3 regions of the Natronocella acetinitrilica genome follow, and region 3 is predicted to be linked to each of the others. Evidence: predicted binding sites of a transcription regulator. Region 3 holds the regulator's gene; each other region holds the start of a gene.
The links. Region 3 encodes sigma-54, which starts transcription at its own class of promoters, with help from an activator protein. Its sites were predicted from a motif close to TGGCANGNTNCNTGCTT; they were not measured.

Region 1 (10,613 bases), on a different contig from region 3:
TTCCAGGAGCAGGTGGAGTTCCACCGTCTGGGGCTGGTGGTGGTGGATGAGCAGCATCGCTTCGGTGTCCACCAGCGCCTCGCCCTGCGCGAGAAAGGACACAGTGAGACCGCACAGCCGCATCAGCTCATCATGACGGCGACGCCGATCCCGCGAACCCTCGCCATGACCGCCTATGCCGACCTTGATGTATCCGTCATCGATGAACTGCCGCCGGGGCGCACACCGGTGAAAACCGTCGCCATCCCCGATACGCGCCGGGGTGACGTGGTGGAAGCTGTGGCCAAGGCCTGCGCCGAGGGGCGTCAGGCCTACTGGGTGTGCACCTTGATCGAGGAGTCCGACGCGCTGCAGGCGCAGGCGGCGGAGGATACCGCGGCGCTGCTTGCCGAGGCCCTGCCCACGCTGCGGGTCGGCCTGGTCCACGGTCGCATGAAATCCGCCGACAAGGAGTCGGTGATGGCGGACTTCGCAGCCGGGGATATCAAGCTGCTGGTGGCGACCACGGTGATCGAGGTGGGTGTGAATGTTCCAAATGCCAGTCTGATGATCATTGAAAACCCGGAGCGCCTCGGTCTGGCCCAGTTGCACCAGTTGCGTGGTCGAGTGGGGCGGGGTAGCACCGCCAGTTCCTGCGTCCTGCTTTACCATCCACCCCTGTCGGAAACAGCGCAGAAGCGTCTCGGCGTGCTGCGTCGAACCGGTGACGGCTTCGAGATCGCCCGCCAGGATCTGGAGATTCGTGGACCCGGCGAGTTGCTGGGAACCCGCCAGACTGGTGCCTGGGCCCTGCGAGTGACGGACCTGGTCCGTGACGCGGCCCTGCTGCCCCGCGTTCACGCCATGGCGGACATCCTGCTGAAGCGCGAGCCGCTGGTGGCCGAAGCACTGATTCGCCGATGGGTCGGCGAGGCGCAGCGCTACGGGCGTGTCTGAGTGCCGGTTTCCGGGTGCCGCCGTGGCCCCCGGGTCACAAACATTGCTATGGTTGCCGCCGACCATGCCGAACCATGGATACACCGTGCGTCATCTCTTTTGTCGTTGGTATAGACAGGCACCGCACCGCAGCGCCCGCTGTCCCGAACCCCTGGCGGCCTGGGTGGTGCGCACCGGGTCGCTGACAACGGCCTTGCGGCGGCGTTACGGTGCGGGTTTCGGCGTGCGGCTGATCGACGAGGGCTGGCGCATTCCCTACCTGGATGAAGCGCGGCGTCTCGAACTGCGTCCCGGCCGCAAGGCCTGGGTCCGGGAGGTGGCGCTTTACGGCGGTGAACGTCCGGTGATTCGTGCGCGTTCCGTTATTCCCATGCGCAGCCTGAGGGGCGGCAACCGGGGGTTGACCCGGCTCGGCACCCGCCCCCTTGGCGAGTTGCTGTTCGCTGGCGCGGGCACGCTTCGGGAACCGCTGGAGATCGCCCGCTTGCGCGACGAGGACTGGCTGACCCGGCGGCTGGCTGCCGATGCGGTATCATTCGGGCGCAGCCTGTGGGCGAGGCGGACCGTGCATCGTCTCAACGGGCGCCCGCTGCTGGTGGCAGAAGTGTTTCTGCCGGATCTCCTGGAGGACTGGGATGGATAGGTCGCTGCTACACGACCGCCTTGCGCAATACGCCTTGCTGGCACGTCTCAATCGGCCCATCGGCAACTTCCTGCTGCTGTGGCCCACACTATGGGCGCTATGGATAGCGGCCGAGGGCATGCCGGACCCGCTGGTACTCACTGTTTTCGTGCTGGGTGTGCTGGTCATGCGGGCGGCTGGTTGCGTCATCAACGACTACGCAGACCGCAACGTTGACGGTCATGTGAAGCGCACCCGGGCAAGACCCATGGCCACGGGCAAGGTCAGTGAGCGGGAGGCGCTGACCTTGTTCGTGGTGCTCTGCCTGCTGGCCTTCGGCCTGGTGCTGCTCATGAATCGGCTGACCATTCTCTTGTCCGTGGTTGGCGTCGTCCTGGCTGCCACCTACCCGTTCATGAAACGCTACACCCATCTGCCACAGGTCCACCTGGGCGCTGCGTTCGGCTGGGCCGTGCCCATGGCCTTCGCGGCCCAGACCGGCACCGTTGCCCAGGTCGCCTGGCTGGTCTTCATTGCCGCAGTTATCTGGGCGACGGTCTATGACACCCAGTACGCCATGGTGGACCGGGATGACGATGTGCGAATCGGTGTGAAATCCACGGCCATACTGTTCGGGGAACTGGATCGTCTTATCATCGGCTTGCTCCAGGCGCTGATGCTGGTCACGCTGCTGGTCATTGGCCGGCAACTGGACCTGAGTTGGCTGTATTTCATCAGTCTGCTGCCGGCGGCGGGCCTGTTCGCCTACCAGCAATGGCTGATGCGGACCAGGTCTCGTGAGGACTGCTTTCGGGCGTTCCTCAATAACAACGTGTTCGGCGGTATTGTCTTCGTCGGGTTGGTCGCCCACTTTGCCATCTATGGAGGCTAGCCCGGCGCCCGGGGTTGTCGGCAACGGCTGATCCGCGCACCGGGATCATCATGGACACGGACTTCTGGTACAGCCTGGCGGCACTGCTGGTTCCGGTGGCCTCGTTGCTCGCCTCCTGCCATGCGATCCTGGGCAAACGCGATCACCGCAGCGCCCTGACCTGGGTGGCGTTGCACTGGCTGGTTCCGGTATTCGGCGTTCTCTTTTACCTGCTTTTCGGCATCAATCGGATTCGGGTCCGGGCATCGAATCTCTATTCTGCGGCCATGCGCCGTGAAGATCAGAGCGCGCGCTGCACTGACGCCGAGCTTGCCGAGGCCCTGAATCGCGACTCCCTGCACCTGCTGAGCCTGGCCCGGGCCGTCGACCGTGTCTCCATCCGGCCGCTGGTGGCAGGCAACAAGGTGGATTTTCTGGTGGACGGCGAGGAGGCCTATCCGGCCATGCTGGAGGCCATCCGCAATGCCAGGGCCAGCATCACCCTCGCCACCTATATCTTCGGTAACGATCACGTGGGCCGGGAGTTTGCCGATGCCCTGGAGGCCGCGGTGCGCCGTGGCGTCGCCGTGCGGGTGCTGATCGACAATGCCGGTGAGCGCTACACCTGGCCGTCCATGGTGGGCCATCTGCGCCGGCGGGGAGTGCCGGTAGCACGCTTCTTTCCCCGCTTTCCGGCGCGCATCATCGGCATGAATTTGCGCAATCACCGCAAGCTGCTGGTGGTGGACGGGCGCATTGGCTTTACCGGCGGCATGAACATCCGTCGCCACCACCGTATGGATTCCGGCCGCCGTGCCGCGCGGGATATCCATTTCCGGCTGCAGGGGCCTGTGGTGCGGCACCTGCAGGACGTGTTCTACGAAGACTGGTACTTCGCCGCCCGTGAGCGGCTGGAGGGGGAGGGCTTTTTCCCGCCCCTGCAACCCGCGGGTGGCGTCATCGCCCGTGGTATTCGCGGCGGGCCGGACGAGAATCTGCTCAAGCATCACTGGACGCTGCAGGCGGCAGTGGCCAGCGCACGGCACAGCCTGCGCATCATGACGCCGTATTTTCTGCCAGACGCCTCCATGGCGACCGCGCTCAATCTTGCCTCGATGCGCGGCGTGTCCGTGGATATCGTCCTGCCCAGCCACAGCAACCTGCCCTTCGTGCACTGGGCCATGATGGCGCAGATTCGCCAGGTGCTGGACTACGATTGCCGCGTCTGGCTGACCCCGCGGCCATTCGACCACACCAAGCTGGTGGTGGTGGATGACCACTGGACCTTTCTCGGTTCCTCCAACTGGGATCCACGCAGCCTGCGGCTGAACTTCGAGTTCAACGTGGAGTGCTATGACTTCCAGCTCGCCACCAGCCTGGCGGCGCGTATCGATACCCGCATTGCGACCGCCCGTCGTGTTCGCCGTTCCGACCTGCAGCGCCTGCCGCTGCCCATCAAGCTGCGTAACGGTGTCTCCCGGCTGATGATGCCGTATCTCTAGAGACGCCATCGGCGATGGTCCCGATCTTGCTTCGGAGAGGCAGAGGCAACACTTGCTACAGGATGTACGAGGATGACCATGGACCCGCAGGACACTGACGCTCGAAATGCTGCCGATTACCTGATTGCGTCGAAGCAGTGCGATATCCACGAACTCGAACAGTTGTTGTGCAATGGCCGCCTGGTGGTGGCCATCAGTAATCTGGTGCATGCGCTGCAGCGAGAGCGTGGGCAGTCCAACCTGTTCGTCGCCTCCGGCGGTACCTGCTGTGCCGAGAGCCTTGTTCACTCCGCGGCCGGGACGGATCAAGCCGAGCGCGGTTTCCGGCAGTCCCTCGCCGAGATCGACACAACCCCGGGTGCCATGGTTGGCGGCAGCCGGCTGCTGACCCGCATCGCCCATGCGCTGCACGGTATCGCCGCCGTGCCATCCCTGCGCCGCAAGGTCAAAGCGCTGCGCCTGCAGCCCGAGCAGATCATTGATGGATACAGCGAGGTCGTCCAGGGGCTGTTGTCGGTGGTGTTCGAAGCTGCGGATACGGCAGGCGATCCGGATATTTCCCGGCTGCTTGTCGCGCTTTTTCATCTGGTGCAAGGCAAGGAACTGGTGGGGCAGGAGCGGGCCACCGGCGCGGCGGGCTTCGCCCGTGGCGGCTTCGACGCCACTCTTGCGAGCCGCCTGCAGCGGTTGATCGACAGCCAGGAACGCTGCTTCCAGGTGTTCGTGGATTTCGCCGATCCGCCTACGCTGGAGCTGTGGCGGGAAACCGGCCCCGGACAGTGCACGGCGGAACTGGAGCGTTTGCGCCGCATCGCCCTGACTGGCCAGGCTGTGTCGGATCCGGAGCTGGGCATGGTCTGGTTTGATGCGGTGACCTTGCGCATTGATGCCATGAGACAGGTCGAGGATCGCCTACAGCAGAGCCTGGCGGCGCTTTGCGAAAGGCGAATAGAGGAAGCGAGGGCAGATCTGGCTTCCCATCGCGATCTGATTGCCGCGCTGGATCGGGACAGCGCAGGCCAGGGCGCCTTTGCCGTCTTCTATGAGAGTGATCCGGGCACGGCATCGTCCGGCACGCGACTGGCCGCAGAAACCCAGGGCGCAAACCCGCGCCTTGGTCGCTCCCTGGTGGAACTGGTGCAGTCCCAGTCCCGCCGGCTGCAAGCCATGAATGAGGAGTTGCAACGGGCCAGGGCTGCCTTGAGCGAGCGGAAAATGGTGGAAAAGGCCAAGGGTCTGATCATGAAGCACCGGGGCCTGGAAGAGGAGGCGGCGTATCGCTTCCTGCAGGAGGTGGCCATGGCTCAGAGCCGCCGCCTGGCGGATGTCGCCCGGGATGCCATTGCCCTGTCGGATATCTTCGTTGGGCCGGCTGACACCACTCCACCGGATCGCCGCCGCTGAGCGGTCTTCAGAGACGTCATGCGTCGTCTTGCGCCGCACCATTGGTGTGCGTCGCGTCCTGTTCCTGCACCGGGAAGTCGCGCGGCGGATTGCTCCGGAGCTGTGGTCGGGATCTTACAGTCTGATTTTTCTGCGGTTTGTTTTGTGGCATGGATCTTGTCTGTATTTGATTGCAGACGTTGACCAGGCCCTCCCCGGGTACGAGTACGTCGAGTAGTCTCATCGCCAATGGTGGCGTGGATGCTGCGCGAAAGCGCAAGGAACCCGTATCGGGGAGCCTGCATGTCACCGCCGCTAGCGATTACGGCTCTACAGCCTCCCTTGGTGACCTCCCCGCTGACCGCTGGACGGCGCAAGACTGCGACTGTCCGGCGCCTCTCAGGATGATTGGAATTGGGGATGCCACGATGACACTGAATTTCCGAGTTTTCCGAAGCACCGGCGCGGCCCTGGGCGGCGTCATGGCCTTGAGCCTGTGCATGAGTCCGGTGTTCGCCGAGGTTGGTTGGCCCGAGAAGGACGATCTGCGCTTCGGCTTTATCAAGCTCACGGACATGGTGCCCCTGGCCGTGGCCTATGAGCGCGGCTACTTCATGGACGAGGGCCTGTTCGTTGAACTGGAGGCCCAGGCCAACTGGCGGGTGCTGCTTGACCGGGTGATTGCCGGCGATCTGGACGGCGCCCACATGCTGTCCGGCCAGCCGCTGGCCGCCACCATCGGTTATGGCACCGAGGCCCATGTGGTCACCGCCTTCACCATGGACCTGAACGGCAACGCCTGCACCGTCGGCAACGATGTCTGGGCGCGCATGCGGGACACCCTTGCACTGGATGACGATGGTTTGCCGGTCCACCCCATCGGCGCCGACCACCTCGCCCCGGTCATCGAGGCCTACAACGACGACGGCGAGCAGTTCCGACTGGGCATGGTTTTCCCGGTGTCCACGCACAACTACGAGCTACGCTACTGGCTCGCCGCAGGCGGTGTGCATCCGGGCTTCTACGCGCCTCACCGGGGGGATACCTCGGGAACGCTCGACGCCGACGTGCAGATTTCGGTCACACCGCCACCGCAAATGCCGTCCACGCTGGAGTCCGGCACCATCCATGGTTATTGCGTGGGTGAGCCCTGGAATCAGCAGGCGGTATTCCGGGATATCGGCGTGCCGGTCATCACCGACTACGACATTCGCAACAACGTCTCGGAAAAGGTCTTTGGCGTGACCGCTGAATGGGCCGAGCGTTACCCGAACACCCATATCCGCGTGGTCAAGGCGCTGATCCGCGCCAGTTACTGGCTGGACGCCGACAACAACGCCAATCGCCAGGAGGCGGCGGAAATGATTGCCGCCTCACACTACGTGGGTGCCGACGTGGAGGTGATCGCCAACTCCATGACCGGCGTGTTCGAGTTCGAGAAAGGTGATGTCCGGGAGGCGCCCGACTTCAACGTCTTTTTCCGCTACAACGCCAGCTACCCCTACTACGCAGACGCCATCTGGTATCTGACCCAGATGCGTCGCTGGGGCCAGATCCCCGAAGCCAGATCCGACGACTGGTACATGGATACCGCCCGGAAGGTCTTCCTGCCGGAGGTCTATGAACTTGCCGCCCGGGAGTTGGTGCGCGAGGGGCTGCTGCCTGCCGATGCCTTCGCTGATTTCGACAGCCTGGACCGCTATGCCCCGGACCGTGAAACGCGCTTCATCGACGGCATCCCCTTCGATGCCCGCAACCCGAATGCCTACCTCGAGCAATTCGACATCGGGCTCAAGGGTGATGACCGGCTGTAGGCCCCGCCGGGAAACACAGGAGGTTTCATCATGCGAAACACGATCACTTTTTCTCACTGGATGCCAACGTTGCGGCGCGCCGCGCCAGCGGGCGGCTTCGGATCATCCCAGCTCAAGGCGGTGCTCTTCCCCTCGCTTGGTATCCTCACCTTCCTGCTGCTCTGGGCCCAGGGTGCCGCCCTGGTCAATACCTCGCTGGGGCAGATGCCGGGGCCGTTGCAGGTCTATGAGCAGGCCGGAAACCTCTGGGCCGAACACCGGGCCGAGCAGGCCCGGGCCGAGGAGTTCTACCAGCGTCTGGATGAAATGAATGCCCGGCGACTGGAGCAGGATCCGGACTTTGTGCCCCGTGAGCGGCGCTATTCCGGCCGCACCACCTTCATCGACCAGGTGCAGACCAGCCTGGTGACGGTGATGACCGGGTTCGTCATTGCCTCGCTGGTGGCCATTCCGCTGGGAATCCTCATCGGCCTGAGCAGCAATCTCTACCGGGCGGTGAATCCCATCATCCAGGTGCTCAAGCCTATCTCGCCGCTGGCCTGGCTACCGCTGATCACCCTGGTGGTGAGTGCGGTGTATGTCTCCGACAATCCCATGTTCTCCCGCAGCTTCCTGGTGTCGGTGTTCACCGTGGCGCTGTGCTCGCTCTGGCCAACGCTGATCAACACCGCCGTGGGGGTGGGCAACACCAGCAAGGACCTGCTCAACGTGAGCCGGGTGCTGCAGCTCAACTGGGTCACCCATGTTCGCCGCATCGTGTTGCCGGGTGCCGTGCCCATGATCTTCACCGGTCTGAGGCTGTCCCTGGGGATCGGCTGGATGGTGTTGATCGCGGCTGAGATGCTGGCGCAGAACCCGGGGCTCGGCAAGTTCGTCTGGGACGAATTCCAGAACGGCAGTTCCGCCTCGCTGAGCCGCATCATGGTCGCCGTACTGGTGATCGGGCTGATCGGCTTCGCCCTGGATCGCACCATGCTGGTGCTTCAGCGCCTGTTGTCCTGGGACAAGAGCGCCGTGCTGCGTTGAGCAGTTGCCGGGCAGAAGGAGATAACGCAATGACACATCTGACCATCGATCACGTATCCATGGATTTCCCCACCCCCCAGGGGCCCTTTCGGGCGCTTGACGGCGTAAACCTGAAAATCGAGCGTGGCGAATTCGTCTCGCTGATCGGGCACTCCGGTTGCGGCAAGTCCACCGTGCTGAACATCGTCGCTGGGCTGCTGCAGGCCACCCGGGGTGGTGTGGTGCTGGACGGCAAGGAGATCGACACGCCCGGCCCCGACCGCGGCGTCGTGTTCCAGAATCACAGTCTGGCGCCTTGGCTCACCGCCTATCAGAACGTGGAACTGGCAGTGCGGCAGGTCTTCAAGGGCAGGAAGACCCGCGCCGAAATGCGCGAGTGGATCATGCACAACCTGCGTCTGGTGCATATCGAGCACGCCATGGACAAGCGGCCCGACGAACTCTCCGGAGGCATGAAGCAGCGGGTTGGCATCGCCCGTGCCCTGGCCATGGAGCCGAAGGTCCTGCTCCTGGACGAGCCGTTTGGTGCATTGGATGCCCTGACCCGTGCCCATCTGCAGGACTCGCTCATGGAGATTCACGCCGATCTCGGCAACACGGTCATCATGATCACCCACGACGTGGACGAGGCGGTGCTCCTCTCCGACCGGATCGTGATGATGACCAATGGCCCGGCAGCTACCGTGGGCCACGTGCTGGAGGTGGATCTGGAGCGGCCTCAGGATCGCGTCATGCTGGCCGAGTCCCGACTCTACAACCAGTATCGGCAGGCGGTGCTGCGTTTCCTCTATGAAAAGCAGCGCAAGGTGGAACCGCTGGCCCGGCGGGACGGCGGGACCCGGGCGGCGTCCGCCGGACGAAAGGCCGCCGGCCATGCGTAGTTCTGCATCATTGCGGTGCAGCATCATGCGGCTGTTCACCATTTTGGGGCATGAAACAGCGGCTTTCTTGTCGGAACGTGCGCGTGAAACTGCCGGCAGGGCGCATGGAGTCTCTGTTTCAGGCTATCGGAAGTGGTTGGGCAAAGGCCGGTTTTCATGATTTGCCGGATGCCTGGCTGATAGGAAGCGCCGGGCCATGGCACGCAACTTGTAACCGATTACTGCAGTTAGTTGGCTCGTTCGTGTGCCCCAGGGCTCGCGACAGGTCTATGACAGGCCCGAGCCTCGAACAAAGGCGTTCACGCCATCGCACCCAGGGTGCGGTGGGGTGAACGCCTTTTTTTTGCCTGATTCTAGGGAGCGCGTCATGAAGGAAAAACTGGTTCTGGTGGGTAACGGCATGGCCGGCATGAAGGTCATCGAGGAGTTGATGACCATTGCACCGGACAAGTACGACATCACCGTCTTCGGCAGCGAGCCCCACGGCAACTACAACCGCATCATGCTCTCGCCGCTGCTCGCCGGTGAGAAGAGCCTCGACCAAATCATGATCAACGGTGAGGACTGGTACGCCGAGCACGGTATTACCCTGCACAAGGGCAAGGAGGTCATCGAGGTCGACCGTATCGGCAAGCGCGTCCATGCGGCTGATGGCACGGTTGAGCCGTATGATCGCCTGTTGCTCGGAACCGGCTCCAATCCCTTCATCATTCCGGTGCCGGGGCACGATCTTCCCGGCGTGGTCAGCTATCGCGACGTCAAGGATGTGGACGCCATGCTGGCGGCAAGCCGCAAGCACAAGAAGGCTGTCGTCATCGGTGGCGGGCTGCTGGGGCTAGAGGCCGCCTATGGCCTGATGCAGCAGGGCATGGAGGTAACCGTGATCCACCTCATGCCCTGGCTGATGGAGCGGCAGCTCGACGCCACCGCAGGACACTATCTGCAGCAATCGCTGGAGCATCGCGGCATGCGTTTTCGCATGGAGGCCGAGACCAGTGAGATCGTCGGTGACGATGCCGGCATCAGCGCGGTGCGTTTCAAGGATGGCAGCGAGGAAGCCGCCGATCTGGTGGTGATGGCCGTGGGTATTCGCCCCAACGTGGAACTGGCGAAGAAGGCGGGCCTTTACTGCGAACGCGGGGTCGTGGTTTCCGACACCATGCAGACCTTCGATCCGAGCATCTACGCCGTGGGTGAATGCGTGCAGCATCGCGGTCAGTGCTACGGTCTGGTCGCCCCGCTATTCGAACAGGCGAAGGTCTGCGCCAACCATCTGGCGGGCTATGGTTTCCGCCTCTACGAGGGCTCGGTCACCTCCACCAAGCTCAAGGTTACGGGCATTGATCTGTTCTCCGCCGGCGAGTTCCAGGAAGCCGAGGGGGTGGACACCATTGTCTATCAGGATCCATCGGCGGGGGTCTACAAGAAGGTCTGCGTCAAGGATGACCGAATCGTCGGCTCCGTACTCTACGGCGATACCGGCGATGGCACCTGGTACTTCCAGTTGCTGCGCGAGCAGACCTCGGTTGCCGATTTCCGTGACAGCCTGCTGTTCGGTCAGGCCCACCTGGGGGATGC
Region 2 (10,613 bases), on a different contig from region 3:
TATCGCCGTCCCGTCCGAGTGCCTTGATCTGCCCGTCAATGGTGTCCCGTACCGGACTGGTGATCGTATGCACCGCACGGGTGAGCGCTTCCCGGACCCCGGAAAACGGCCCCGGATTCTTCAGCCTGTCAACGTAGCGCCTCTGCTCTGCGGCATCCTCTATCGCCTTTGCGAATTGCGCCTCTTCCGTCGACGGCTGACAGACGGGCTCACGGGACTCGGTGTGCGTGCCGGGTAGGGACTCTGTCCGCATGTCTGCAAATCCTCCTTGAGCAATCATTTGGTGAGAGATACTGGAGGCGGAGGGTGGCGGACAGAGATGACGCGGCCATGACAATCGGCGGGGTTTATGACGTCAGTCATACTGGATTCACCTGGTTTTACGGAGGGACGGGGAAGAAATGTCGATCTGATCGCTGGCTCTCCAGTCAGATCAGGCTTATAAGTAAGGATGGCGATACTGCACTGCAACAGGACACGTCATGAACAGATTCCTCCCACTGCGTCCACGCAATCTCGCGCATCTCTGGCTGACCGGTTTACTGCTTCTGGGTGGCTCCGGCGCGGCAAACGCAGAAGCAAGCGCCCCATTGGCCGAAGCCTCGCTGGACGCCGGCGTGGCCTACCTGCAGGCCGCGAACGCCCGCTCAGGCAGTCACTTCGGCTTTGCGCTGAGTCTCAGTGCCGATGGCCGTACGCTGGCGGTTGGGGCCAACGGCGAGAGCGGTGGCCTGGGTGGAATCAATCCGGCTCGGGCCGGCAAGACGACGAAGACCAATGACACGTCCGCCTTCTCAGGGGCTGTGTACATCTTTGGCCGCACCGAAGATGATGGCTGGCGCCAACAGGCCTATATCAAGTCCCCCAGCGCGGAACCTTGGCAGGAGTTCGGTTTTTCCGTCGCCTTGAGCAACGACGGTCGTCGACTCGCGGTGGGAGCGCCGTTTTCCGCAGGCAGCGGGGATGCCGGGGCCCAAGGCTCCGGTTCAGTACTGATCTATACCCTGGCTGGCGGCGAATGGTCACAAACCGCTGCACTGAAGGCATCGCGGCTTCAGGCGGAAGCCCAGTATGGGTTCTCCCTGGCATTCAGCGGCGACGGCGAAACCCTCGCGGTGGGCGCGGTGGGCGAGACAGTGGCGACTCAGCGTGATGGCCGGCGCGGACCGACCACCCGACTCGCCCGCTACGCCGGGGCCGTCTATCTTTACTCCAGGCACCGGGAAGGCTGGCGGGAACAGGGCGTGGTCACCGCTTCGAATTCGGCGGCAGGCGCGTTCTTCGGTCGCGCCATCGCCCTCAGCGAGGACGGCGACACCCTGGCCGTGGGCGCCCTGGGTGAATCCAGCAATGCCAGTGGCATCAATCCGACAACACGATCAGTGGTGTCGGCAGTCCATTCCGGGGCAGCCTATGTCTTTGTGCGAACTGAAGACAACTGGACCGAGCAGGCTTTTATCAAGGCCTCCAACAGCCGCTCCGGCGACCAGTTTGGCCGAACGGTGGCCCTGAGTGCCGACGGCAATACCATGGCCGTCAGCGCCATTGGTGAAAGCGGCGGTAGCCGTGGCGTCGACGGCGACCAGCGCGATCGCTCCGCGGAGTTCTCCGGCGCGGTCTACGTATTCAATCGCGAGATAAGCCAGTGGGCGCAGCATGCCTATATCAAGGGTTCCAATGCCCGACGCGGCGATCGGTTTGGCGACTCCCTGGCCATGAATGCCGACGGTACCACCCTTGCGGTAGGGGCCTGGGGGGATTCCAGTGACCGTCAGGGCCTGTTCGCGGAGCCTGCGGAGAGCCCCATGCGTTGGGCCGGCGCAGCCTACGTGTTCCAACTGGAACCGACGGGCTGGCGGGAAACCCGCTACATCAAGGCCCCGGACACGGCTGCCGGCGCCTGGTTCGGCGGCGCCGGACCACGGGGTGGCGACGGCCGCACCGTCGCACTCAGCAGTAGCGGTGAAACCCTGGCTATCGGCGCCCCTCGCGCTGCCGGACTGGACGGAGACCATCACTCCGGTGCCGTCTACCTTTACTAGTGTCAACCAAGGGCATTTCTGTTAACGAAGCGCTGAAGGACACCAGGTTTTATTCATCCGGTCGCGACCGGGTAACATGGGGGCATCCAGAACAACCAATCAAGAGGAGTCCACCATGCTGACCTGTCGCGCCGCCGTTGCCTGGGAACCGGGCAAACCCATGGAAATCGAACAGGTCACCGTCGCGCCGCCTGCCGCCGGTGAGGTACTGGTGAAGCTGGTGGCTACCGGCGTCTGCCACACCGATGCCTACACCTGGTCCGGCGCCGATCCGGAGGGAAACTTCCCAGCCATTCTTGGCCATGAGGGCGGCGGCATCGTGGAGGCAGTCGGCCCCGGTGTTTCCTCGGTCAAGGTGGGCGACCATGTGATTCCGCTGTATACGCCGGAGTGTGGCCAGTGCAAGTTCTGCAGCTCGGGCAAGACCAATCTCTGCCAGGCGATTCGCAGCACTCAGGGCAAGGGGCTCATGCCGGACGGCACCAGCCGTTTCAGCGTCAACGGCAAGATGCTGCATCACTACATGGGCACGTCCACCTTCAGCGAGTACACGGTGTTGCCGGAAATCGCCGTTGCCGTGATCGACAAGGCGGCACCGCTGGACAAGGTCTGCCTGTTGGGTTGCGGTGTGACAACCGGAATCGGCGCGGTCATGAACACGGCCAAGGTGGAGCCGGGCGCCACCGTCGCCATCTTCGGCCTGGGCGGCATCGGCCTGTCGGCAATCATCGGCGCCCGCATGGCCAATGCCAGCCGCATCATTGGCATCGACGTCAACCCGGCCAAGTTCGACATGGCCAGGCGCCTCGGGGCCACCGACTGCGTCAACCCCATGGATTACGACGATCCGATTCAGGAGGTCATCGTCGAACTGACAGACGGCGGCGTTGACTACTCCTTTGAGTGCATCGGCAATGTGAAGGTGATGCGGGCCGCGCTGGAATGCTGCCACAAGGGCTGGGGTGAGTCGGTGATCATCGGTGTCGCCGGTGCCGGCGAGGAGATCAGCACCCGTCCCTTCCAGCTGGTCACCGGCCGGGTCTGGCGGGGCAGCGCCTTCGGTGGCGTGAAGGGCCGCAGCCAGCTTCCCAACTACGTCGAGCAGTACATGAAAGGGGAGATACCCATGGACGACTTCGTGACCCACACCATGGGGCTGGAAGACATCAACACCGCGTTCGACCTGATGCACGAGGGCAAGAGCATTCGCTCCGTGGTGCTTTTCAACCAGTGAGGAACGGCAACTCCATGGAATTGATCGATCAGCACCGGGCATTCGACGGCGAACAGCGCCGCTACCGCCACAAGGCCCGAAGCCTGGACTGCGACATGACGTTCTCCGTCTTCCTGCCGCCGAAATGGCGCAGCGAGTCGCCACTGCTGTACTGGCTATCCGGCCTCACCTGCACAGACGAGAACTTTGTTCAGAAGGCCGGCGCACAGCGCGCCGCGGCGGCTCTGGGCCTGGTACTGGTTGCCCCGGACACCAGCCCCCGGGGCGAGACAGTGGCCAATGACGAGGCCTACGATCTGGGCCAGGGTGCGGGATTCTATGTGAACGCCACCGAGGAGCCCTGGAGCAGGCACTACCGGATGGAAGACTACATCGTGGAGGAACTGCCGGCGCAACTTCGTAGCGAGTTGGGACTGCGCGGGCGCAGTGGTATCAGCGGTCATTCAATGGGCGGACACGGCGCCATCAGTCTCGCCCTGAAGCATCCGGAGCGTTATTCCAGCGTCTCCGCCTTCGCACCCATCGCCAACCCTTCGGCCTGTCCCTGGGGCGAGAAGGCCTTCTCTGCCTATCTGGGCAAGAATCGTCGGGAGTGGGAGCGCCATGACAGTGCCGTGCTGCTTGCAGAGCACAAGGCACCCTGGCCGATCCTGGTGGATGTGGGCTCATCCGACGGCTTTCTCGCCGAGCAACTGCGTCCCGAAGCACTGGAACGCGCCGCTCTGGCCTCTGGCAGCGAGGTTTCAGTGCGCCGCCGGGAAGGCTATGACCATTCCTACTTCTTTGTCGCCAGCTTCATGGACGAGCATCTGCAATTCCACGCAGACCAGCTAACCACAAGGCCATAGGCATCCGACCCGAACGAGCAGGGTTGGATCGGTGACGTCAGACGGGATTGGTACTCGCTGTCGCCGGCTGGAGGAAACCCACAGAGAGAAGCGCCGCAAACGTGTCCACGTCCACCGGCTTGGCATAGTAGTAGCCCTGCGCAAAGCGGATACCCAGCTGGCTTACCAGCGCCGCCTGTTCAGCGGTTTCCACACCCTCCGCCACCACCGCGGCACGTCCGTTGTCGTACACGCCGATGTCACGAATCCGGCGCGCCCGAAACTGGATACGGCGCAATTCGACAATGGATTCAAAACTGCAGTCACCGAAGGGCAGGGCTTCGAGCATGTTCAGAACGAGATGGGCTTCGTTCTGGACATCCTCGGCCAGATAGAGGAGTTCTTCGGCAGCCCGCTGACGCGCCTCGCGTTCGCGATTCAACTCCATGGCACTGACGACCGCAGCCGCGGTCAGCCCGGCAATACCGACCACCAGGACGGCGATCGCTAGCGATTTGAATCGGGTGAGCACGGCGAGCAGGCGGGCTCCATCAAAGCCGCAGACGCGGCCTACCACCCCGTTATAGCAACATGCTGCATCTGGTAAAAGGCTTTTTGACCCTGCTCACCCTCGGGACGTCGGCCGGAACATGATGGTCAGCACGTATTGCGCGCCACCCTCCTCATGCACCACCTCAATGGGCGTGGGATCGTTGAGCGGCTGCCAGGTGCGACTACGAAACTGCACCCGCGTTACCTGCAGCCCCTGGATGAAGCTGCCCTCGCGCTCCGCCACCTCGCTACGGTGACTGCCCCGGGGTACGGCGATATCGACTCGGCTTTCCAGATCGAGACGGGCCGCGCCGGAGCGATCACGGCGGGCCATGACATGCAGCGCCACCCGGGGCTGCTCTGCCGGGACCCCTGCCGGACGCATGGCACCAACATCGCCACCGGACTCGACACGCTCGGGGATGCCATCGCGCAGCAATAGCTCACCGCTGGCCAGCACTTCACGCCCCGAGTCATCGACCCGGGCAAGTTCGTAGATTGCCGGATAGGCTTGAATGAACTGATTGCCCGCGGCGGGCAAGGACATCAGCAGCAGAGCAAAGACTAGTGCGAGTCGCATGGCCACCCCCTCGATTCCCTGTGGACCGTTACCGACTCATACCTTGAGCGGTGAACGCCTTGAGCGGTGAACGCGGCTGATGGCCGGGTTTTCGGTGGTCAGCCTCTCTTCAGCATAACGCCACCACGGCAACCCCGCCAGAGGCAGCCCGGATCAATCGGTTGGATTTTTGCCAAACATGATCCGATAGGGATGTGCATCGAACAGGAGCTCCAGCCTCTGAATACGACCGTCGATGACAGTTGCCCATTGCACCAGATCCACCGACATCTTCTCCGAGAGTTGCACGCGGAAATCCAGGAAATGACAGACTTCCGGACCATCGACGAAGACCTTCCGAATGTTGATCCGCTGGACGATGCCGCTGGAGAATGCCGTGTAGGAGAGAAACGCATCCGGATCATCAAAGCTGACAATCGGACTGTGGTAATGAAAACCCTCGTCGGCCAGCAGCCGCCGCATACGCTCTGGCGCATGGTCCTCGATAGCCTTCAGGTAGGCCTCCACAATGGCCAGCGGCTCTGTGGGCTGTGTCGTCACAGGCTGGTCACCACTCCATCGTCAATCGGCAAAATCGGGCTCGATTCTGGACAACACCCGCTTGATGCTCTGCAGATGGGCATTTGCACTTTCGGCGTCACCTCCGCGCATCTGGGCGGCGGTCTTCAACAGGATATCCGCCGGTATGCGCTGTAGAGCACGGCCGGCACTCATTGCCTTCAGCTGCACTTCTGCGGCTCGCTCCAGGTAGTAGAGATCGTCCCAGCAGGCGGCGAGGCTTTCTCCAACCACCAGCACACCATGGTTCTTCATGAACAGGATATCGGCCTCGCCCATGGCGGCGGCCAGGCGGTCGCCTTCGCCGGTGTCCAGAGCCAGGCCCTGGTAGTCCTCGTCAACGGCGGTGCGGCCGTGGAACTTCAACGCCGTCTGACCAGCCCAGGCCAGGGGCTCACCCTCCAGCATGGCCAGTGCAGTCGCATTGGGCATGTGGGTATGGAACGCGGCACGGGCCCTGGGGTGGTGCATGTGCACACGGGCATGGATGAAAAAGGCAGTCGCCTCAGGCTTTCCATCACCCGCCACTACATGACCATGCATGTCGCACACCAGCAGCATGGATGCGGTTATCTCGGAAAAACCATAGCCATAGGGATTCACCAGGAACAGGTCATCACGCCCCGGCAGCATGAGAGAGAAGTGATTGCAGATGCCCTCCGACAATCCGAGCCGCGCGGCCATGCGAAAGCAGGCGGCCAGATCGCGACGAGCCTCGCGCACGGCCGGTGTGTCCAGACCCTCAATCGTTGCGGGTCCCTGAGTCTCGATCTGGAGTTCGTGGGCCATGGGCGCAGCCGGTCCTGTCGGAAACGAAACCGCCATCATACTGCTGGGACAGGCTGTCGTCATCGTCGCTGCACATCATCCACGAATGGCCGTGGGACCGTATCGCGGTGCCACATGAGTCAAATTGACACACTTCCGTCAGCCATCAGGCGCCGCAGCAGCGCCGATTTGCACGGGTTGGCACAGGTCCTGCTTTGTCCGACCACGAACTACTTTCCAAAACGGAGGATAGTCAAATGCAGAGCTCGATCCGTTACCTCGCCACTCTCATTGCCCTCGCAGCGCTGGCTCTGGCCCCCAGCTTTGCCACTGCAGATGACGGACCGGACCTCTACGAGAACGAGGTCGCGGATTCCACCGAGTTGAGCGCAGACGATATCGACGACGATCAGCTGGCGGGCCTGTACATCGCCGCCAACAATATTCAGGAAGTCCGTGCCGAATATGCCGCCCTGATTCAGGAGGCGGACGAAAGCCAGCGGATGGACCTGCGACAGCAGGCCAATGAGGAAATGAGGCGGGTTCTTGTCGACGCCGACCTGGATCCCGATCTCTACCGGGAAATCGCCTACCTGCTCCAGCAGGATGAGGACCTGATGCAGCGCCTGAACGCGGTTGTGGCCAGCATGCGGTAAGGCGCATCACGACGGCAGCGGCGCACCCCGCCAGATGGTGGGTTGCGCCGATCATTGCAATAGCCTCAGGCGCCAGCCGCCACAGGAAGCGCTACGGAGACCCGATCCCTGCCGCCGGCCTTGGCCCGGAACAGTTGACGGTCGGCCCGCTCCAGGCAGGCAGCAGCACTCTCCCCCTCCCCCATGGTGGCCACCCCGATGGAGACCGTGACCCGCAGCTCGTCAAATCTCAACTTCTCGGCGACCCGACGCCGCAGGCCTTCGGCAAGCCGTGTGGCATCCTGCAGCGCCGCACCATGGCAGATGATAACGAACTCCTCGCCGCCATAACGGAACACCTGATCAGCGCTACGGAAATAGCCGCGGATCAGCTCGGCAGCGGCACGAATCACCTCGTCTCCCCGGCCATGCCCATAGCGATCGTTGATCTGCTTGAAGCGGTCGAGATCGCAAACAATGATCGACAGGGCAGGCCGGTCGGCAGCCTCCCGGACCCCAAGCGCGTTCACTTCGCCGTCCAGGGCCCGACGGTTACCGAGGCCGGTCAGGGGGTCGCGACGAGCAAGTTCCAGCAATTCCTGTTGCCGGGTATCAACGCCCCAGGCGAAGGCATACGAAAACGCCATGACGGCTGCCGCGGCAGCCAGGCCATTGATCAGCGTCATGCCAGGCAGGGTCGACCACAAGAGCAACACGGTAACCAGGATGGCACCGCCATTGGTGAGTACCGCCTGATACCGGTTCAGCATGTAAAAGTTGACCAGAATCAGCGGAAACACCCACATGGCGGCCACTGCACCGATAAAGTACACGGGCACCACCGTGCCCACCGTGGCGACAGCGGCGAGCAGCACGTTCCAGGGCCGCACCTGCTGAGCCCGGCTTATGCAGAGCGCTGCCGCGCCATAGATCGAGGCAAGACAAGCGATCCATGCTGCGGATAAGCGGTCGCCGGCGAGCCCGTAGAGCATGACGTAGGGCAAGAGCAGCCCAACGGACACCAAGCAGAACAACACCAGAACCCGGTAATCGATTCGCTGCTCCAACTGTGATCGCCCGGTCATCAATCCATGGTTTCCATGGGCCAACGGTACGCAGCTTGCTGCACCCAAAACAGCGAACGGTTAACAGAACCGCGCCGCGCTCCCCCCGGCACCTGAACTAGACTCCTCGGTATGCTCTGCTGCCAAGGAGGCTTGCGGATGGATCGCCTGGTTCACGTTGTGGACGACAGCGAGGACGTGCGCCGGGCGTTGCTGGAGCTCCTTGCGCTCCACGACCTGGCCGGACGTGGACATGCCGGCGGCGACGATTTCCTGGCCTCTGTACCGAGCAGTGCCCGGGGCTGCGCGGTTGTCGATGTGCGCATGCCCGTGATGAGCGGACTCGAACTGCAGCAGCGGATGCTGGAGGCGGGCTACACCCTGCCCGTGGTGATGGTGTCCGCCCATGGCGACGTCGCGACGGCGGTGCGCGCGCTGAAGGCCGGCGCGATGGACTTTCTGCAGAAGCCCTACGGATCCGACGCAATCATGGCGGTCATTCGCAAGGCGCTGGACCTGGACGCCCGGCGCCATGCAGAGCGGCTGCACAGCGAGACCATACTGGCCCGCCTTGCGCTGCTGACAGATCGGGAACGGCAGATTCTCACACTGGTGACCGAAGGCCTATACAACAAGGTGATTGCCGACAGGCTGGGCCTCAGCGTCTCCACCGTGGAAGCGGACAGAAACCGACTCATGAAAAAGCTGCGGGCACAGTCACTGTACGAACTGGTACAGATCCAGGCGCTTGCCGACGCCGCGTCGCGTCGGCAAGGCCGGATTCATCCCACGTAGACCGTTCAGCCGGTCTGACGCGTCTCGGATACGGTGCTCTCGGGTGAGGCCTTGGGGGGTACGCTTTCCTGCGGCATCGCGGTGGTCGAACCCGTGTCCGACTCATCACCGCCGGTCATGGTCAGACTGCAGCGGCGCAGTTCCTCGGCAAGCCGCAGCGTCCGGTCACTGCCAGCGCGGCCCGCTTCCATCAAGCAACTGAACAGGGCTGGCTGCGCGGAGAGCATGGCCGTGAACGGATCCTGATCCCGGGAACCCTCAAGGATACGGGCCAGGCGATTCATTGTATGCAGACCATCCTGCATTTGCTCCATGGCTGCCTGTTGCAGGCACTCCTGAACATCAAGGCCAAGCCGCTGGAAACGCTCCAGGCGTTGCTCGGCATCCTCCATCGCGTGACGCCATTGGTCATTCCAGTACAGCGCAGCAGCGTCTTGACTGGTGGACGACTCGCGGGTCTGCTTGAGCTGGGTCATTCCTGTACCTCCGTTGGGCGACAGCCCTGCAGCCTGCTGCAAGAAACCGCACCCCACATGTATGTATCGGGTGGTTGCCCACGGACATGGCCAGTGGGCGACCATCAACATAGGCCCGATCACCGAGGTGTGACCATCAGGGTGAGCCACAAAGGGGCTATGGTTTTCCCCCATGGCGAATCAGACAGCTTGCCGGGGCTGTCGCGGCCTGGCGTCAACGCGCGATAACTGGCGCTGATCTGATACGGAACCGACTGTTGCGGGAGTTCTCGAGATCGGCCAGCAAATCCACAGCGATGGCAAGCCTTACCAGCTCAGCAGCACTGGCGACTCCGATCTTTACGAAGATGCGACGGCGATGGACTTCCACGGTCTTTTCGCTGACTTCAAGCCGCTGGCCAATTTCGCGGCTTGAGCAACCACGTACCACCAGTGGCAGCACGTCCCACTCCCTGGGGGTCAATCCCGAGAATCGCTGCCACACGGCAGAGCGCTGGGCGCGGTAATCGATGTCGCGGCGGCTGGCGAGCACCGCCCGTTGCACGGCATCAAGTAACTGCTGATCAGCCACCGGACGCCTGAAATAGTCTGCGGCACCCGCCTTCATCGCGGCGGCGGCGGTGGAGACGTCATCATCATCACTGAGGTAGATCACTGGCAGACGCAGATCAATCCGGGCCATGCGTCCGCTCAGTACCAGGCCGAGCGCTTCCGGCGTTGCCGTATCCGCCAGCAGGCAACCACAAGTACCCGGGTGAATACTGCGCAGACACTGACTGACGGTTGTGAAATGCATTGCATTCAGGGATACCGAGGCCAGCAATTCCGCCAGCGGTGCCATCGCGGAGGGATTCGCGTCAATCACGAATACGGTCGGGTCCGCCAAGGCCATCGCTTTCGCACACCCCTGTGACCGCCCTGCTGCAAGCATAGCAGTCCGCCATCAGGGCAACCCACGAGACGGTCGGGGATTGCCCTGATAGGCGATGTTCGATCGTGCCGCGTAAGGTCATGGCCAAGGGGGGTCATTGGACAGACGGGAGGCACTCCATGGACAGCCAGCACCTCTTTGACAACTGGTT
Region 3 (10,613 bases):
TTGCCTCGGAACTCTGCACGGTGGTGGATGACGGCACCCTGGCGGGACGTCGCGGCTCGCTCAATATCGATGACGAGGGCGAGCCCACCCAGTGCACCACCTTGATCGAGAACGGTCGGCTGGTGGGTTACATGCAGGACAGCATGAACGCCCGGCTCATGAAGATGGCGCCGACGGGGAACGGGCGCCGCGAATCTTACGCTCACCTGCCCATGCCCCGCATGACCAACACTTACATGCTCAATGGGCCCCACGATCCGGAAGAGATCATCCGCAGCGTGGAGCGCGGCCTGTACGCCGTGAATTTCGGCGGCGGGCAGGTGGATATCACCTCGGGCAAGTTCGTGTTCTCCGCCAGTGAGGCCTACCTGATCGAGAACGGACGCGTCACCCGCCCCGTGAAGGGCGCCACGCTGATCGGCAACGGACCCGAGGTGTTGACCAGGGTGAGCATGGTCGGCAACGACATGCGGCTTGATACGGGTATTGGCGTCTGCGGCAAGGACGGGCAGAGCGTACCGGTGGGTGTGGGTCAGCCCACGCTCAAGGTGGATGGGCTGACGGTCGGCGGCACTGAGGGTTAATCATGACAGCAATTGCAGAGCCGCAAGGGCGGACATCCCTGCCGGACAAGGCGCAGCTGGAGCAACTTGTCCAGCAGGTACTGGACGAAGCGCGACGGCAGGGTGCCACTGCGGCGGAAGCCTCGGCCAGCGTGGGTTCGGGCCTGTCGGTGCAGGTCCGTAACGGTGCGGTGGATACCCTGGAACACCAACGGGACCGCTCGCTGGCAGTGGCTGTGTATTTCGGTCAGCGTCAGGGCACTGCCAGTTCGGCGGATTTCTCCCCGGCGTCCATCCGGGCAACGGTTGAAGCAGCCTGTGCAATTGCACGGCATACGTCGGAGGATCCGGCCCAGGGTCTTGCCGACCCGGAACTGCTGGCCCGGGATGTGCCCGATCTCGATCTCTACCACCCCTGGGCGCTCAGCCCCGATGACGCGGTGGAATTGGCCCTGAGCTGCGAGGCCGCGGCGCTGTCAGTCGATTCAAGGATAACCAAGTCGGATTCTGCCGGGGTGTCCAGCAACGTCAGCGTTCGGGTCTATGGCAACAGCCATGGTTTCATGGGTGGCTACCATGGGTCACGCCATGGCATGAACTGTGTGGTCATCGCCGAGGACGGCGGCGGCATGCAGCGCGATTACTGGTACACGGTGGACCGCGATGCCCAGCGACTTGACGCGCCAGAGGCAGTGGGGCGCAAGGCCGCGGACCATGCGCTGAAGCGGCTTGGAGCCGGCCAGGTGCCGACCCGCCGGGTACCGGTGGTCTACCACGCCACCATGGCGAGGGGGCTGCTCGGGCATCTGGTGTCAGCGGTGCGCGGTGGCAGCCTCTACCGCAAGGCCAGTTTTCTGCTGGACAGCATTGGCACCCCGGTACTCCCCAAGGGCCTGTCACTGACCGAGCACCCGCACCTGCCGCGCGCCCTCGGCAGTGCGCCGTTCGACAACGAAGGGGTTGCCACCCGGGAGCGGGATCTGGTCAGCGACGGCGTGCTCCAGGGCTATGTGCTGGACAGCTACTCGGCCCGCAAACTTGGTATGACCACAACCGGCAACGCCGGCGGTGTGCATAACCTGCATCTGCCGCCGGGTGACAGCGACCTGGACGGGCTACTGAACACCATGGGCGAGGGCATGCTCATCACCGAACTCATGGGGCAGGGGATCAACATGGTCACCGGCGACTACTCACGGGGTGCCGCGGGGTATTGGGTCGAGGGTGGCGAGATCACCAGGCCCGTGCAGGAAGTCACCGTGGCCGGCAACCTGCGGGACATGCTGCTGGGTATCCAGGCTGTCGGCAACGACGTGGATACCCGGGGCAACATTCACACCGGCTCCATCCTCATCGATGGCATGACCGTGGCCGGGTCCTGACAGGTGTATCAGGGTTCCTGCAGCTGGCGTTGCAGCCGCTGCAGGTGCTTTCGGGTGATCTCCTGGAAGCGCGGCGTGCTGCCCACATCCTCGTAGATTGGATCACCGTGCTCGTCTTCCGCCACGATGCGTTGCCCCTGCACATACGGGAAGGCGGCCTCCAGATCGTCCAGCGCAGCAGAGAGCAGATCGGTAATGAGGTCGCTTTCCGAACGCCCCGGAAACATCTCCTGCAAGGCTGAGAGCTTCGCGGCGTCATGGATGGACAGGCGCACCCGATACTCGTTGGCCGTCCGCAGTTCGCTGGCAGACTCTTCCCAGGCCTCGATGAGTTGCTTTACCTTCATTGGGTCAATGGCCTCCGTCAATAGCAACGTATCCCTAGTGCCCGAAACAGAAATGCAGCGAACTTCTGTGTCGGGACACTAGCTCATGGGTAACCCGCGCCGGGTCAGAGCGCAAGCCTTATTCCTGCTCCTCAAACCGGTTCTTCACCAGCGCCTCGATGGCGTCCAGCGCTGCCGAGGCATCATCACCTTCCGCCTCGACCAACAGTGTGGTGCCCCGGGCAGCGGCCAGCATCATCACACCCATGATGCTCTTGCCGTTGACGGTGCGATTCCCCCGAATCACCCGAACCTGACTGTCAAAACCCGAGGCAATGGCCACGAAACGGGCTGCCGCCCGGGCATGCAGGCCGAGCTTGTTGATGATGGTGATCTCGCGACGCTGCAGCTTACCTGCGCTGTCGCCGGCAGCTTGCTCATTCATTGGTCTGCACCATGACAACGCCATCCTGTCCGCCGGTCAGTGCCTTCTCGGCGAGTTCGTGCAGGGAGAGTCGCGGATAATTGAATACCCGGAGCAGCATGGGCAGGTTCACCCCTGCGATCACGCAGATGCGTTCCCGACGCGCGAGCCGGCAGGCCACGTTGCTCGGCGTGGAGCCATAGGCGTCGGTCAGGACCAGGACGCCGTCGCCGGTGTCCAGGGTTTCCAGCATCTGCACCGCATTGCGCTCCACGCCGTCGGGGTCGACATCCTGGGTCACGGCCAGGCTGCCTGTCTGGACCGGGCAGAAGCCCAGGGTCGACTTGGCCGTCTCCAGCAACTGCTGGCCGATGGCATTGTGGGTGACCAGCAGAATGCCCACGCTCATGAGAGTTCCCGGTGACGCATGGAGACCTGTCCGAATTGGCGGGCGAAGTGCGCGGCAAGGCGTTCCGACAGGTAGACAGAGCGATGCTGCCCACCAGTGCAGCCGATGGCAATGGTGAGATAGCTGCGGTTGTCCCGCTCGAAGGCCGGAATCCAATGAGCTAGAAAGTCCCGGATATGCACGTACATCTGCTCGACCTGGGGCTGTGCCTCAAGGTATTCGGCCACTGGTTGATCGCGCCCGGTCAGCGGACGCAGTGCCGGCTCCCAATGAGGGTTGGGCAAACAGCGGACATCGAACACGAAGTCGGCGTCCGCGGGCACGCCGTGCTTGAAGCCGAAGGACTGGAACAGGATGGACAGCCGGGCGTGATGACCGCCCAGACGCTCGTTGATGATATCCCGCAGCTGATGCAGCGTGGTGGTTGTCGTATCCACCAGCAGATCGGCCCGCTCCTGAATGGGCGAGAGCAGATGCCTTTCAACCGCGATGGCCTCGGCCAGCGGCCGATCGTCGGCGCTTAGCGGGTGGCGTCTGCGGGTTTCGCTGAAGCGCTTGATGAGTGTGGCGTCATCGGCGGTTAGAAAGACGATCTCCGTCTTGACCCCGTGAGCGCGGAGATGATCGAGAAAGCTTGGAAACTGTTGTAGATCCCCTGGCCGGTTGCGCGCATCAATGCCGACAGCGAAATCCTGGCCACCATCGGTGCCGAGCAGGCCGAGGTGCGCGCCCAGACCGGAGAGCAGGGAGATGGGCAGGTTGTCGATGCAGTAATAGCCGGCATCTTCCAGGGTGTGCAGCGCGACGGTCTTTCCAGAGCCGGACAGGCCGCTGACGATGATCAGGCGCCGGGCATCAGCCATGTCTCATCTCCCCATCGTGAGTCCGGGCTACGGCCTCCAGCAGCAACGGCAAGGGCCGACCGGAGGCAACCGGCAAGTGCAGTCGCCGCAGGCAGATGCCCCCCAGCGTGACTGCATCCCATTTGCCATGCAGACGTGGCCAGCTGGCCCATTGTTCCCTGGTTGGCTGCACGAGGTTAACCACGACGGCGATCTCACATTGGTCGGCGCAGCGTGTCTGCCGCAGTGGGCCAAGCCCGCGCACTTCGAGTAATCCGTGCAAGGCTGCGGGGGCATATCCGGTCAGACGGTCCGCCGTCACCGAGAGTTCTACCGCATCGTCTGCGACAAGCGTATGGCCGCGATCCATCAGCGCCAGGGCCAGATCGCTTTTGCCAATGCCGCTGTCACCAGTCAGCAGCACGCCTTTGTTGAAGATCCGGACTAAGGTCCCGGGGATGACGGTTGCCGTTGTCATGGCGCTGTCCGACAGCTCGGTCCGGTCCTGGTCGAATAAAATTCCGGGCATCAACCGTCGGCGGCCTGGTCGCCGTTCCAGGCCGTCAGCAGATCATGCAGGGCAGACGCCGAATCCGCTTCGCGCAGCCGGTTGCAGAATTCAGGGTCGCTGAACATCTCCGCCAGCCGCGCGAGGATCTGCAAGTGCTCGTCGGTAAAGTGCTCCGGCACGACCAGGGCAAACAGCAGATCCACCGGCTGTCGGTCGAAGGCATCGAAATCGATGCCTTCGGGAAGCTTGATGAAAGCGGCAGTGGCGGTATCGCTGCCTTCCACGCGGGCGTGAGGCAAGGCAACGCCTTTGCCAAGCCCGGTGCTCCCGAGTTTTTCGCGACTTATCAGCTTGTTGAAGATAGCGCCCGCGTTCAGACCGGCTGCTTCGCCCGCCACGAGTTCGCTGAGCACTTCCAGCCCGCGTTTCTTGCTGGATACGGCCACATCGCAGCCGATGCGGTCCTGGGTCAACAGGTCGGCAATCTTGATCATTGGTTTGCACGCCGGATCGCCGATCCGGCCCCGCCCCTGGGCAAACGGCCTGCCCGTTCAGTGTATGTCGACCGGAGATGCCGCCCAGGGCATCGCCGGCCAGCCTGGTCACTCCTCGAGATCACCACCGGCCGCTTTCGCCTGAAGGCCTTCGACTCGATGATGGTCGGTGAGTTTCTCCTTGTGCTTCTTCACCTGCCTGTCCAGTTTGTCGATCAGTGCGTCGATGGCAGCGTACATGTCTCCGGACACCGCGTCCGCGAACAGTTTCGCGCCGCCAAGCTGCAGTGTCGCCTCGGCCTTCTGGTCAAGTTTTTCCACCGTCAGAATCACGTGGGCGTCCACCATGTTGTCAAAGTGTCGCTCAAGACGGATGAACTTCTGCTGAACGTAGTCGCGGAGAGAATCGGTCAGATCAACGTGATGGCCCGTAATATCGACTTGCATGGCGCTCTCCTTAGTATCTCTTATTCAGGGCCCTGGGTGGGGGCGGCCGTTTACCGGGCCGACGACACCGCGCTCAGGCAATGCGCTTTCGTTCGTTGGATGAAGCGATGGCCATGGACTCCCGGTACTTCGCCACCGTGCGTCGGGCGACATTGATGCCTTCATCCTTCAGTATGTCCGCCAGTCGGCTGTCGCTGAGGGGTTTGCTCTCGTCCTCGTCGGCGATCAGTCGTTTGATGCGTGCGCGGATCGATGTTGCGGAGCACTCCTGACCGTCCACGGTATGGACATGGCTGGAAAAGAAGTACTTGAACTCGAATGTGCCCCTGGGGGTATACATGTATTTCTGGGTCGTGATGCGGGAGATGGTGGACTCGTGCATCTCCACCTCTTCGGCAACTTCCCGCAGCACCAGCGGCTTCATCGCCTCCTCGCCAAACTCGAAGAAGTCCTGCTGATGATTGACAATACATGTGGCGACTTTCAGCAGCGTGTCGTTGCGACTGCGCAGACTCTTGATGAGCCACCGTGCCTCCTGCAGATGCTGCCGTAGGGTCGTATTCTCGTTACTGCTGTCCGCCCGCCGCACCAGACTCGCATAATAACTGTTGACGCGCACCCGTGGCGTTGCCTCCGGGTTCAACTCGACTCGCCAGGCACCTTGAACCTTGCGCACGTAGACGTCCGGAGTCACATATTCGGCCTGCCGGTCACTGATCTGCGAGCCGGGCCGTGGATCCAGGGTGCGGATCAGCGCAAGGACGTGCTGCAGCTCTTCCTGATCGAGCTTCATGCGCCGGGTCAGCTGGGCGATCTGCCGGCTGCCGAGCAATTCCAGGTGCTGGTCAACGAGACGGATGGCCGGCTCCAGCCAGGGCGTGTCCGGCGGCAGGACCTGTAATTGCAGTAATAGCGCTTCCCGCGGGTTCACCGAGGCAACCCCCAGGGGATCGAAGCGCTGGATGAGATGGCGCACGGCCTCGACCTCATCAAGTTCGACTTCCCACTCCGGGGGTAGCGCTGCGAGGATGTCGTCCAGGCTGCTGCTGAGGTAGCCGTCGTCCCGCACCGAGTCGATGATGGCCTCGCCGATGGCGCGATCGCGCTCGTTCAGCGGACTCAGTTCGAGTTGCTCCTGGAGGTGGTCCTGCAGACTGCGACTGCTGCTGGAGCGGCTCTCCCAGGAGTCCATCTGCTCATCGCTGTCGCCGGCGCTGTAGCTGGTGGCTCCGTCATAGACGTCGTTCCAGTCGGAATCCAGGGGCAGGTCGTCGGGGATATCGTCGGGTGCGGTGTTGTTGGACTCGTCGACTTCCCGTTCGGCAACCTCGCGGCGGGCTTCATCCCGCTCCGCCTGCTGTCGGGCTTCGGCATCGTCCCCATCGCGGTTGTCGGCGATGGCTTCCTCGTCGATTTCGTCGTCGTGTTCACTCGCCGGTTCCAGCATGAGGTTGGAATCCAGGGCCTGCTGGATCTCGGTGCGCAGCTCAAGTGTCGATAGCTGTAACAGGCGGATCGCCTGCTGCAGCTGTGGGGTCATTGTGAGGGTCTGGCCGAGTCGAAGTTGTAGCGACTGTTTCATGGGCAGGGGGTTACCGGATTACATGGTAAATGGGCGCCGGAGCGGCGCTGCCATTGATCATGTAGCCTTTTTGTGGTGCCGGATTCCGCATGCATTCAACGTCGTGGCGAAGCGTCCGGATCATCGTAACGGAAAAGACAGGCGCTGAGAACAGCGCATGGCCCGAGTCTTGCGTGTCAACGGGTTCGCCGTGGCCATGATCACATGCGGAAACCTTCACCGAGGTAGACTTCCCGCACCCGCTGGTTGGCCAGAATGTCTTCCGCGCCGCCTTCGGCAATGACTTCCCCACCGCTCAGAATGTAGGCACGCTGGCAGATGCCGAGGGTCTCGCGCACATTGTGGTCCGTGATCAGGACGCCGATTCCCCGGGCGGCCAGGTGGCGGATGATCTCCTGAATATCCAGGACGGAAATGGGGTCGACCCCGGCGAAGGGTTCATCCAGCAGAATGAAACGCGGGTTTGCCGCCAGCGCGCGGGCAATTTCCACACGGCGCCGCTCGCCCCCGGACAGGCTGATGCCCATCTGGTCGCGCAGGTGACTGACGTTGAACTCGTCGAGCAACTCACCCACCCGGTCTCGGCGCTGTTGCCGGTTGAGTTCGGGCCGGGTCTCGAGAATGGCCATCAGATTGTCGGCAACGCTCAGTTTGCGGAACACCGAGGCTTCCTGGGGCAGGTAGCCGACACCACGCCGGGCCCGTACATGCATGGGCAGTCGGGTGATGTCCTTGCCATCCAGTTCGATGCGACCGCCGTCGGTGGGCACGAGGCCCACCACCATGTAGAAGCAGGTTGTCTTGCCAGCGCCATTGGGCCCGAGCAGGCCCACCACCTCACCCGTATTCACCAACAGGGATGCGCTACGCACCACGACGCGCTTGCGGTAACTCTTCTTGATGTCCACCACGCGAAGCGTGCTATCGGCTTCAGCGGGCACAGCGCTCATTCTTCATCCTCGGGGAACAGTGTGATGCGGATGCGTCGGCCGGTATCGTCATCGCCCCGGGCATTGACGACCTCGGTTTCCAGATTGTATTCGATGACCTCACCGGTGAACTCGTTGCGCCCGCGGGTGATGCGGCCGCCGTCCATGAGGATGATCCGTTCCGGTCCGGTGGCAAAGTACTCCATGCGCGGCGCATCGGCCCTCACCAGCGCCGTGCCGTCGTCGGGCTGCTGGGTATAGACGGCGGGGCGGCCCTCGACGATGACCCGGGAGAGCTCGCGACCCTCGCGGGTGGTGTGCACCGTCATGCGGTCGCCGGTGATCTCGCGCAACCCCTGGGTCATGACCACGTTGCCGGTATAGACGCTGACCCCGGAGACATTGTCTATTTCTGCTTCGTCCGCATCCAGGTAGATCGGTTCGGCCGCAGCGGCGCTCGTCAGTACCAAGGCAAGGACTGAAAGTGCAAGTCGGCCCAGGAGCCGATTAGTCGACGGCAGGTTCATATACGCCTCTGACCTCCGAGAGCATCTCGATCTGTTGTCTGTCCAGGTAGCCCCGCACGCCGATCCCGCTGATGCGCAAGCCGTCCCGGTAGTAAACGGCGTACTGGTCGGTTTCAGCGTAGCGGGCCTGCGGGCGAAGGTAGACTTCAGAGGTGTCGATGTTGGCTTCAAGGTTCTCGTCGCTGGCCTCGCGGCGAATGGTGACGTCGCCTTCCAGCATGGCTTCGGTGACGCTGTTCCACGCCCGGCCGCGCTCCGAGCGCAGATGCCACGGCGAGCCGGATTCGGTGTAGTAGATCATCCAGGGCTGTTGTACCCGCCAGAGGTCATCGTCCATGAAGTGCGTCATGGTGTCGCCCTGCAGCCGATAGGTTCGGACGCCCTGTTCATCGGTGGCATCCAGGGTGAAGTTCTCGACGAAGTAATCCGGCGTGCGCTCCCGCTCGAGACTGTCCGGTGCGACCACCGGGTCCACCGTGTCCTCGTCGAGTATCCACCAGCCTGCAGCGGCGATGACCAGCCCGGCCACGATGCGGAACACCCAGCGCCTATGCATGGCCGTAGCGCTCCAGAATCGCCTGCAGGCTGCCCTGGGCGGCGAGGATCAGTTCGCAGGCTTCCCGCACCGCGCCCCCACCGCCCTCACGCTCTGCGCACCAGTGGGCATGAACCTGCAGGGCCGGGTGCGCGTTCGGCACGGTGAGCGCAAGCCCAGCCTGGCGCAGCACTGGCAGGTCGATGAGGTCATCCCCCATGAATGCCGCGTGCGTCGGGTCAAGCTGCAAATCGGCGAGCAGCCCCTTCCAGGTGGCAAGCTTGTCGTTCACCGCGGTGTGGACGTGGGGAATCCCCAGGTCCGCCGCCCGGCGGCGGAGGGGGTTCGAGTCGCGAGCCGTGATCAGGGCCACGGCAATGCCGGCGCCGAGCAGCAGACGAAGGCCAAGGCCATCGAGAATGTTGAAGGGTTTGAGGCTCTCTCCGCTGTCGCCGTACCAGATCGTGCCGTCCGTCAGCACGCCGTCCACGTCCAGTGCCAGCAGGCGAACCCGGGCCGCCCGGGCGAGCACGTCGTCGGAGGGCCGGCGGAACATCACCGGCAGCGAAGTATCCATCACACCACCCCGGCGCGAAGCAGGTCGTGCATGTTGAGCGCGCCGATCACGCGGCCGTCCTGATCCAGGACCACCAGGGCGTTGATCTTGTGTTCCTCCATGAGATGCAGCGCTTCCGCTGCCAGTGCGCCGCGCTGGATGGTACGTCCGCCGCGGGTCATGACCTCGCGGACCCGCGTGTCATGGACATCGACGCCGCGATCCAGGCTGCGGCGCAGGTCGCCATCGGTGAATATGCCCACCAGCCGGTGGTCGTCATCCAGCACCGTGGTCATCCCCAGGCCCGTGCGGCTCATTTCCAGCAACGCGTCCCGAAGCGGTGCGTCGGCACCGATCCGGGGCAGGGCGTCGCCGGTATGCATGATATCGTCGATCAGCAGCAGTAGCCGGCGTCCCAGTCGACCTCCGGGGTGGGAGCGGGCAAAGTCCTCGGCGGTGAAGCCCCGGGCCTCGAGCATCGCCACGGCGAGCGCGTCGCCCATGGCCAGTGCCGCCGTCGTGCTCGAGGTGGGGGCCAGATTCAGGGGGCAGGCCTCCTGGGCAACGGAGACGTCGATGTTGACACTGGCCGCCTGGGCCAGAGTCGATGCCGGATTACCGGTGAGGCTGATCAGAGGGACCCCCAGTCGCTTGATCAGCGGGAGTATGGTGATGATTTCCCCGGTTTCGCCGGAGTTGGACAGGGCCAGCACCACGTCCTGAGCCGTGATCATGCCGAGATCCCCGTGACTGGCCTCGCCGGGATGGACAAAGAAGGCGGGCGACCCGGTGCTGGCCAGGGTCGCGGCAATCTTGCCGCCGATGTGGCCTGATTTGCCCATGCCCAGCACGACAATCCGGCCCCGGCAACCGAGCATGTATCGACAGGCCGCAACGAATCCGGCGTCAAGCCGCTCCCGCAGGGCAAGGATGGACCCGGCCTCTAGCTCCAGGACGCGGCCGCCAAGCTCGCGGAGCTGGTCTGCGTCGTAGTCTGTCTCGCCGGCGCTCGCCATGGCGACCGGTCCTCCCTGTCGTGCCGGATTAGGGACGTTGTGGCTGCTGCCGGGCATTGTCGGCTGCGGC

Region 1: J2T57_RS12330 (CmpA/NrtA family ABC transporter substrate-binding protein) is a predicted target of sigma-54. The motif match lies at 5,481-5,497, and genes of this name have one in related genera.
Region 2: J2T57_RS12265 (DUF4168 domain-containing protein) is a predicted target of sigma-54. The motif match lies at 6,761-6,777, and genes of this name have one in related genera.

Annotation. Positions count from the first base shown of each region.
Region 1 is NZ_JALJXV010000005.1:312,255-322,867, reverse strand. Features, by position in the region: gene recG (ATP-dependent DNA helicase RecG) at 1-936, shown strand, start outside; gene J2T57_RS12350 (chorismate--pyruvate lyase family protein) at 1,022-1,579, shown strand; gene ubiA (4-hydroxybenzoate octaprenyltransferase) at 1,572-2,450, shown strand; gene cls (cardiolipin synthase) at 2,501-3,931, shown strand; gene J2T57_RS12335 (nitrate regulatory protein) at 4,004-5,335, shown strand; gene J2T57_RS12330 (CmpA/NrtA family ABC transporter substrate-binding protein) at 5,743-7,128, shown strand; gene J2T57_RS12325 (ABC transporter permease) at 7,159-8,154, shown strand; gene J2T57_RS12320 (ABC transporter ATP-binding protein) at 8,184-9,035, shown strand; gene nirB (nitrite reductase large subunit NirB) at 9,403-10,613, shown strand, end outside.
Region 2 is NZ_JALJXV010000005.1:295,088-305,700, forward strand. Features, by position in the region: gene J2T57_RS12225 (hypothetical protein) at 1-253, opposite strand, end outside; gene J2T57_RS12230 (FG-GAP repeat protein) at 483-2,042, shown strand; gene J2T57_RS12235 (S-(hydroxymethyl)glutathione dehydrogenase/class III alcohol dehydrogenase) at 2,161-3,276, shown strand; gene fghA (S-formylglutathione hydrolase) at 3,291-4,124, shown strand; gene J2T57_RS12245 (CSS-motif domain-containing protein) at 4,162-4,680, opposite strand; gene J2T57_RS12250 (hypothetical protein) at 4,729-5,235, opposite strand; gene J2T57_RS12255 (nuclear transport factor 2 family protein) at 5,389-5,775, opposite strand; gene J2T57_RS12260 (aldolase) at 5,797-6,582, opposite strand; gene J2T57_RS12265 (DUF4168 domain-containing protein) at 6,819-7,217, shown strand; gene J2T57_RS12270 (GGDEF domain-containing protein) at 7,283-8,281, opposite strand; gene J2T57_RS12275 (response regulator transcription factor) at 8,420-9,055, shown strand; gene J2T57_RS12280 (hypothetical protein) at 9,061-9,531, opposite strand; gene J2T57_RS12285 (response regulator transcription factor) at 9,746-10,423, opposite strand; gene J2T57_RS12290 (hypothetical protein) at 10,582-10,613, shown strand, end outside.
Region 3 is NZ_JALJXV010000002.1:338,155-348,767, reverse strand. Features, by position in the region: gene tldD (metalloprotease TldD) at 1-584, shown strand, start outside; gene pmbA (metalloprotease PmbA) at 587-1,945, shown strand; gene J2T57_RS04955 (UBA domain-containing protein) at 1,954-2,292, opposite strand; gene J2T57_RS04950 (HPr family phosphocarrier protein) at 2,411-2,680, opposite strand; gene J2T57_RS04945 (PTS sugar transporter subunit IIA) at 2,709-3,104, opposite strand; gene rapZ (RNase adapter RapZ) at 3,101-3,967, opposite strand; gene J2T57_RS04935 (HPr kinase/phosphorylase) at 3,960-4,424, opposite strand; gene ptsN (PTS IIA-like nitrogen regulatory protein PtsN) at 4,475-4,951, opposite strand; gene hpf (ribosome hibernation-promoting factor, HPF/YfiA family) at 5,060-5,398, opposite strand; gene J2T57_RS04920 (RNA polymerase factor sigma-54) at 5,472-6,980, opposite strand; gene lptB (LPS export ABC transporter ATP-binding protein) at 7,181-7,930, opposite strand; gene lptA (lipopolysaccharide transport periplasmic protein LptA) at 7,927-8,379, opposite strand; gene lptC (LPS export ABC transporter periplasmic protein LptC) at 8,417-8,992, opposite strand; gene J2T57_RS04900 (KdsC family phosphatase) at 8,985-9,548, opposite strand; gene J2T57_RS04895 (KpsF/GutQ family sugar-phosphate isomerase) at 9,548-10,543, opposite strand.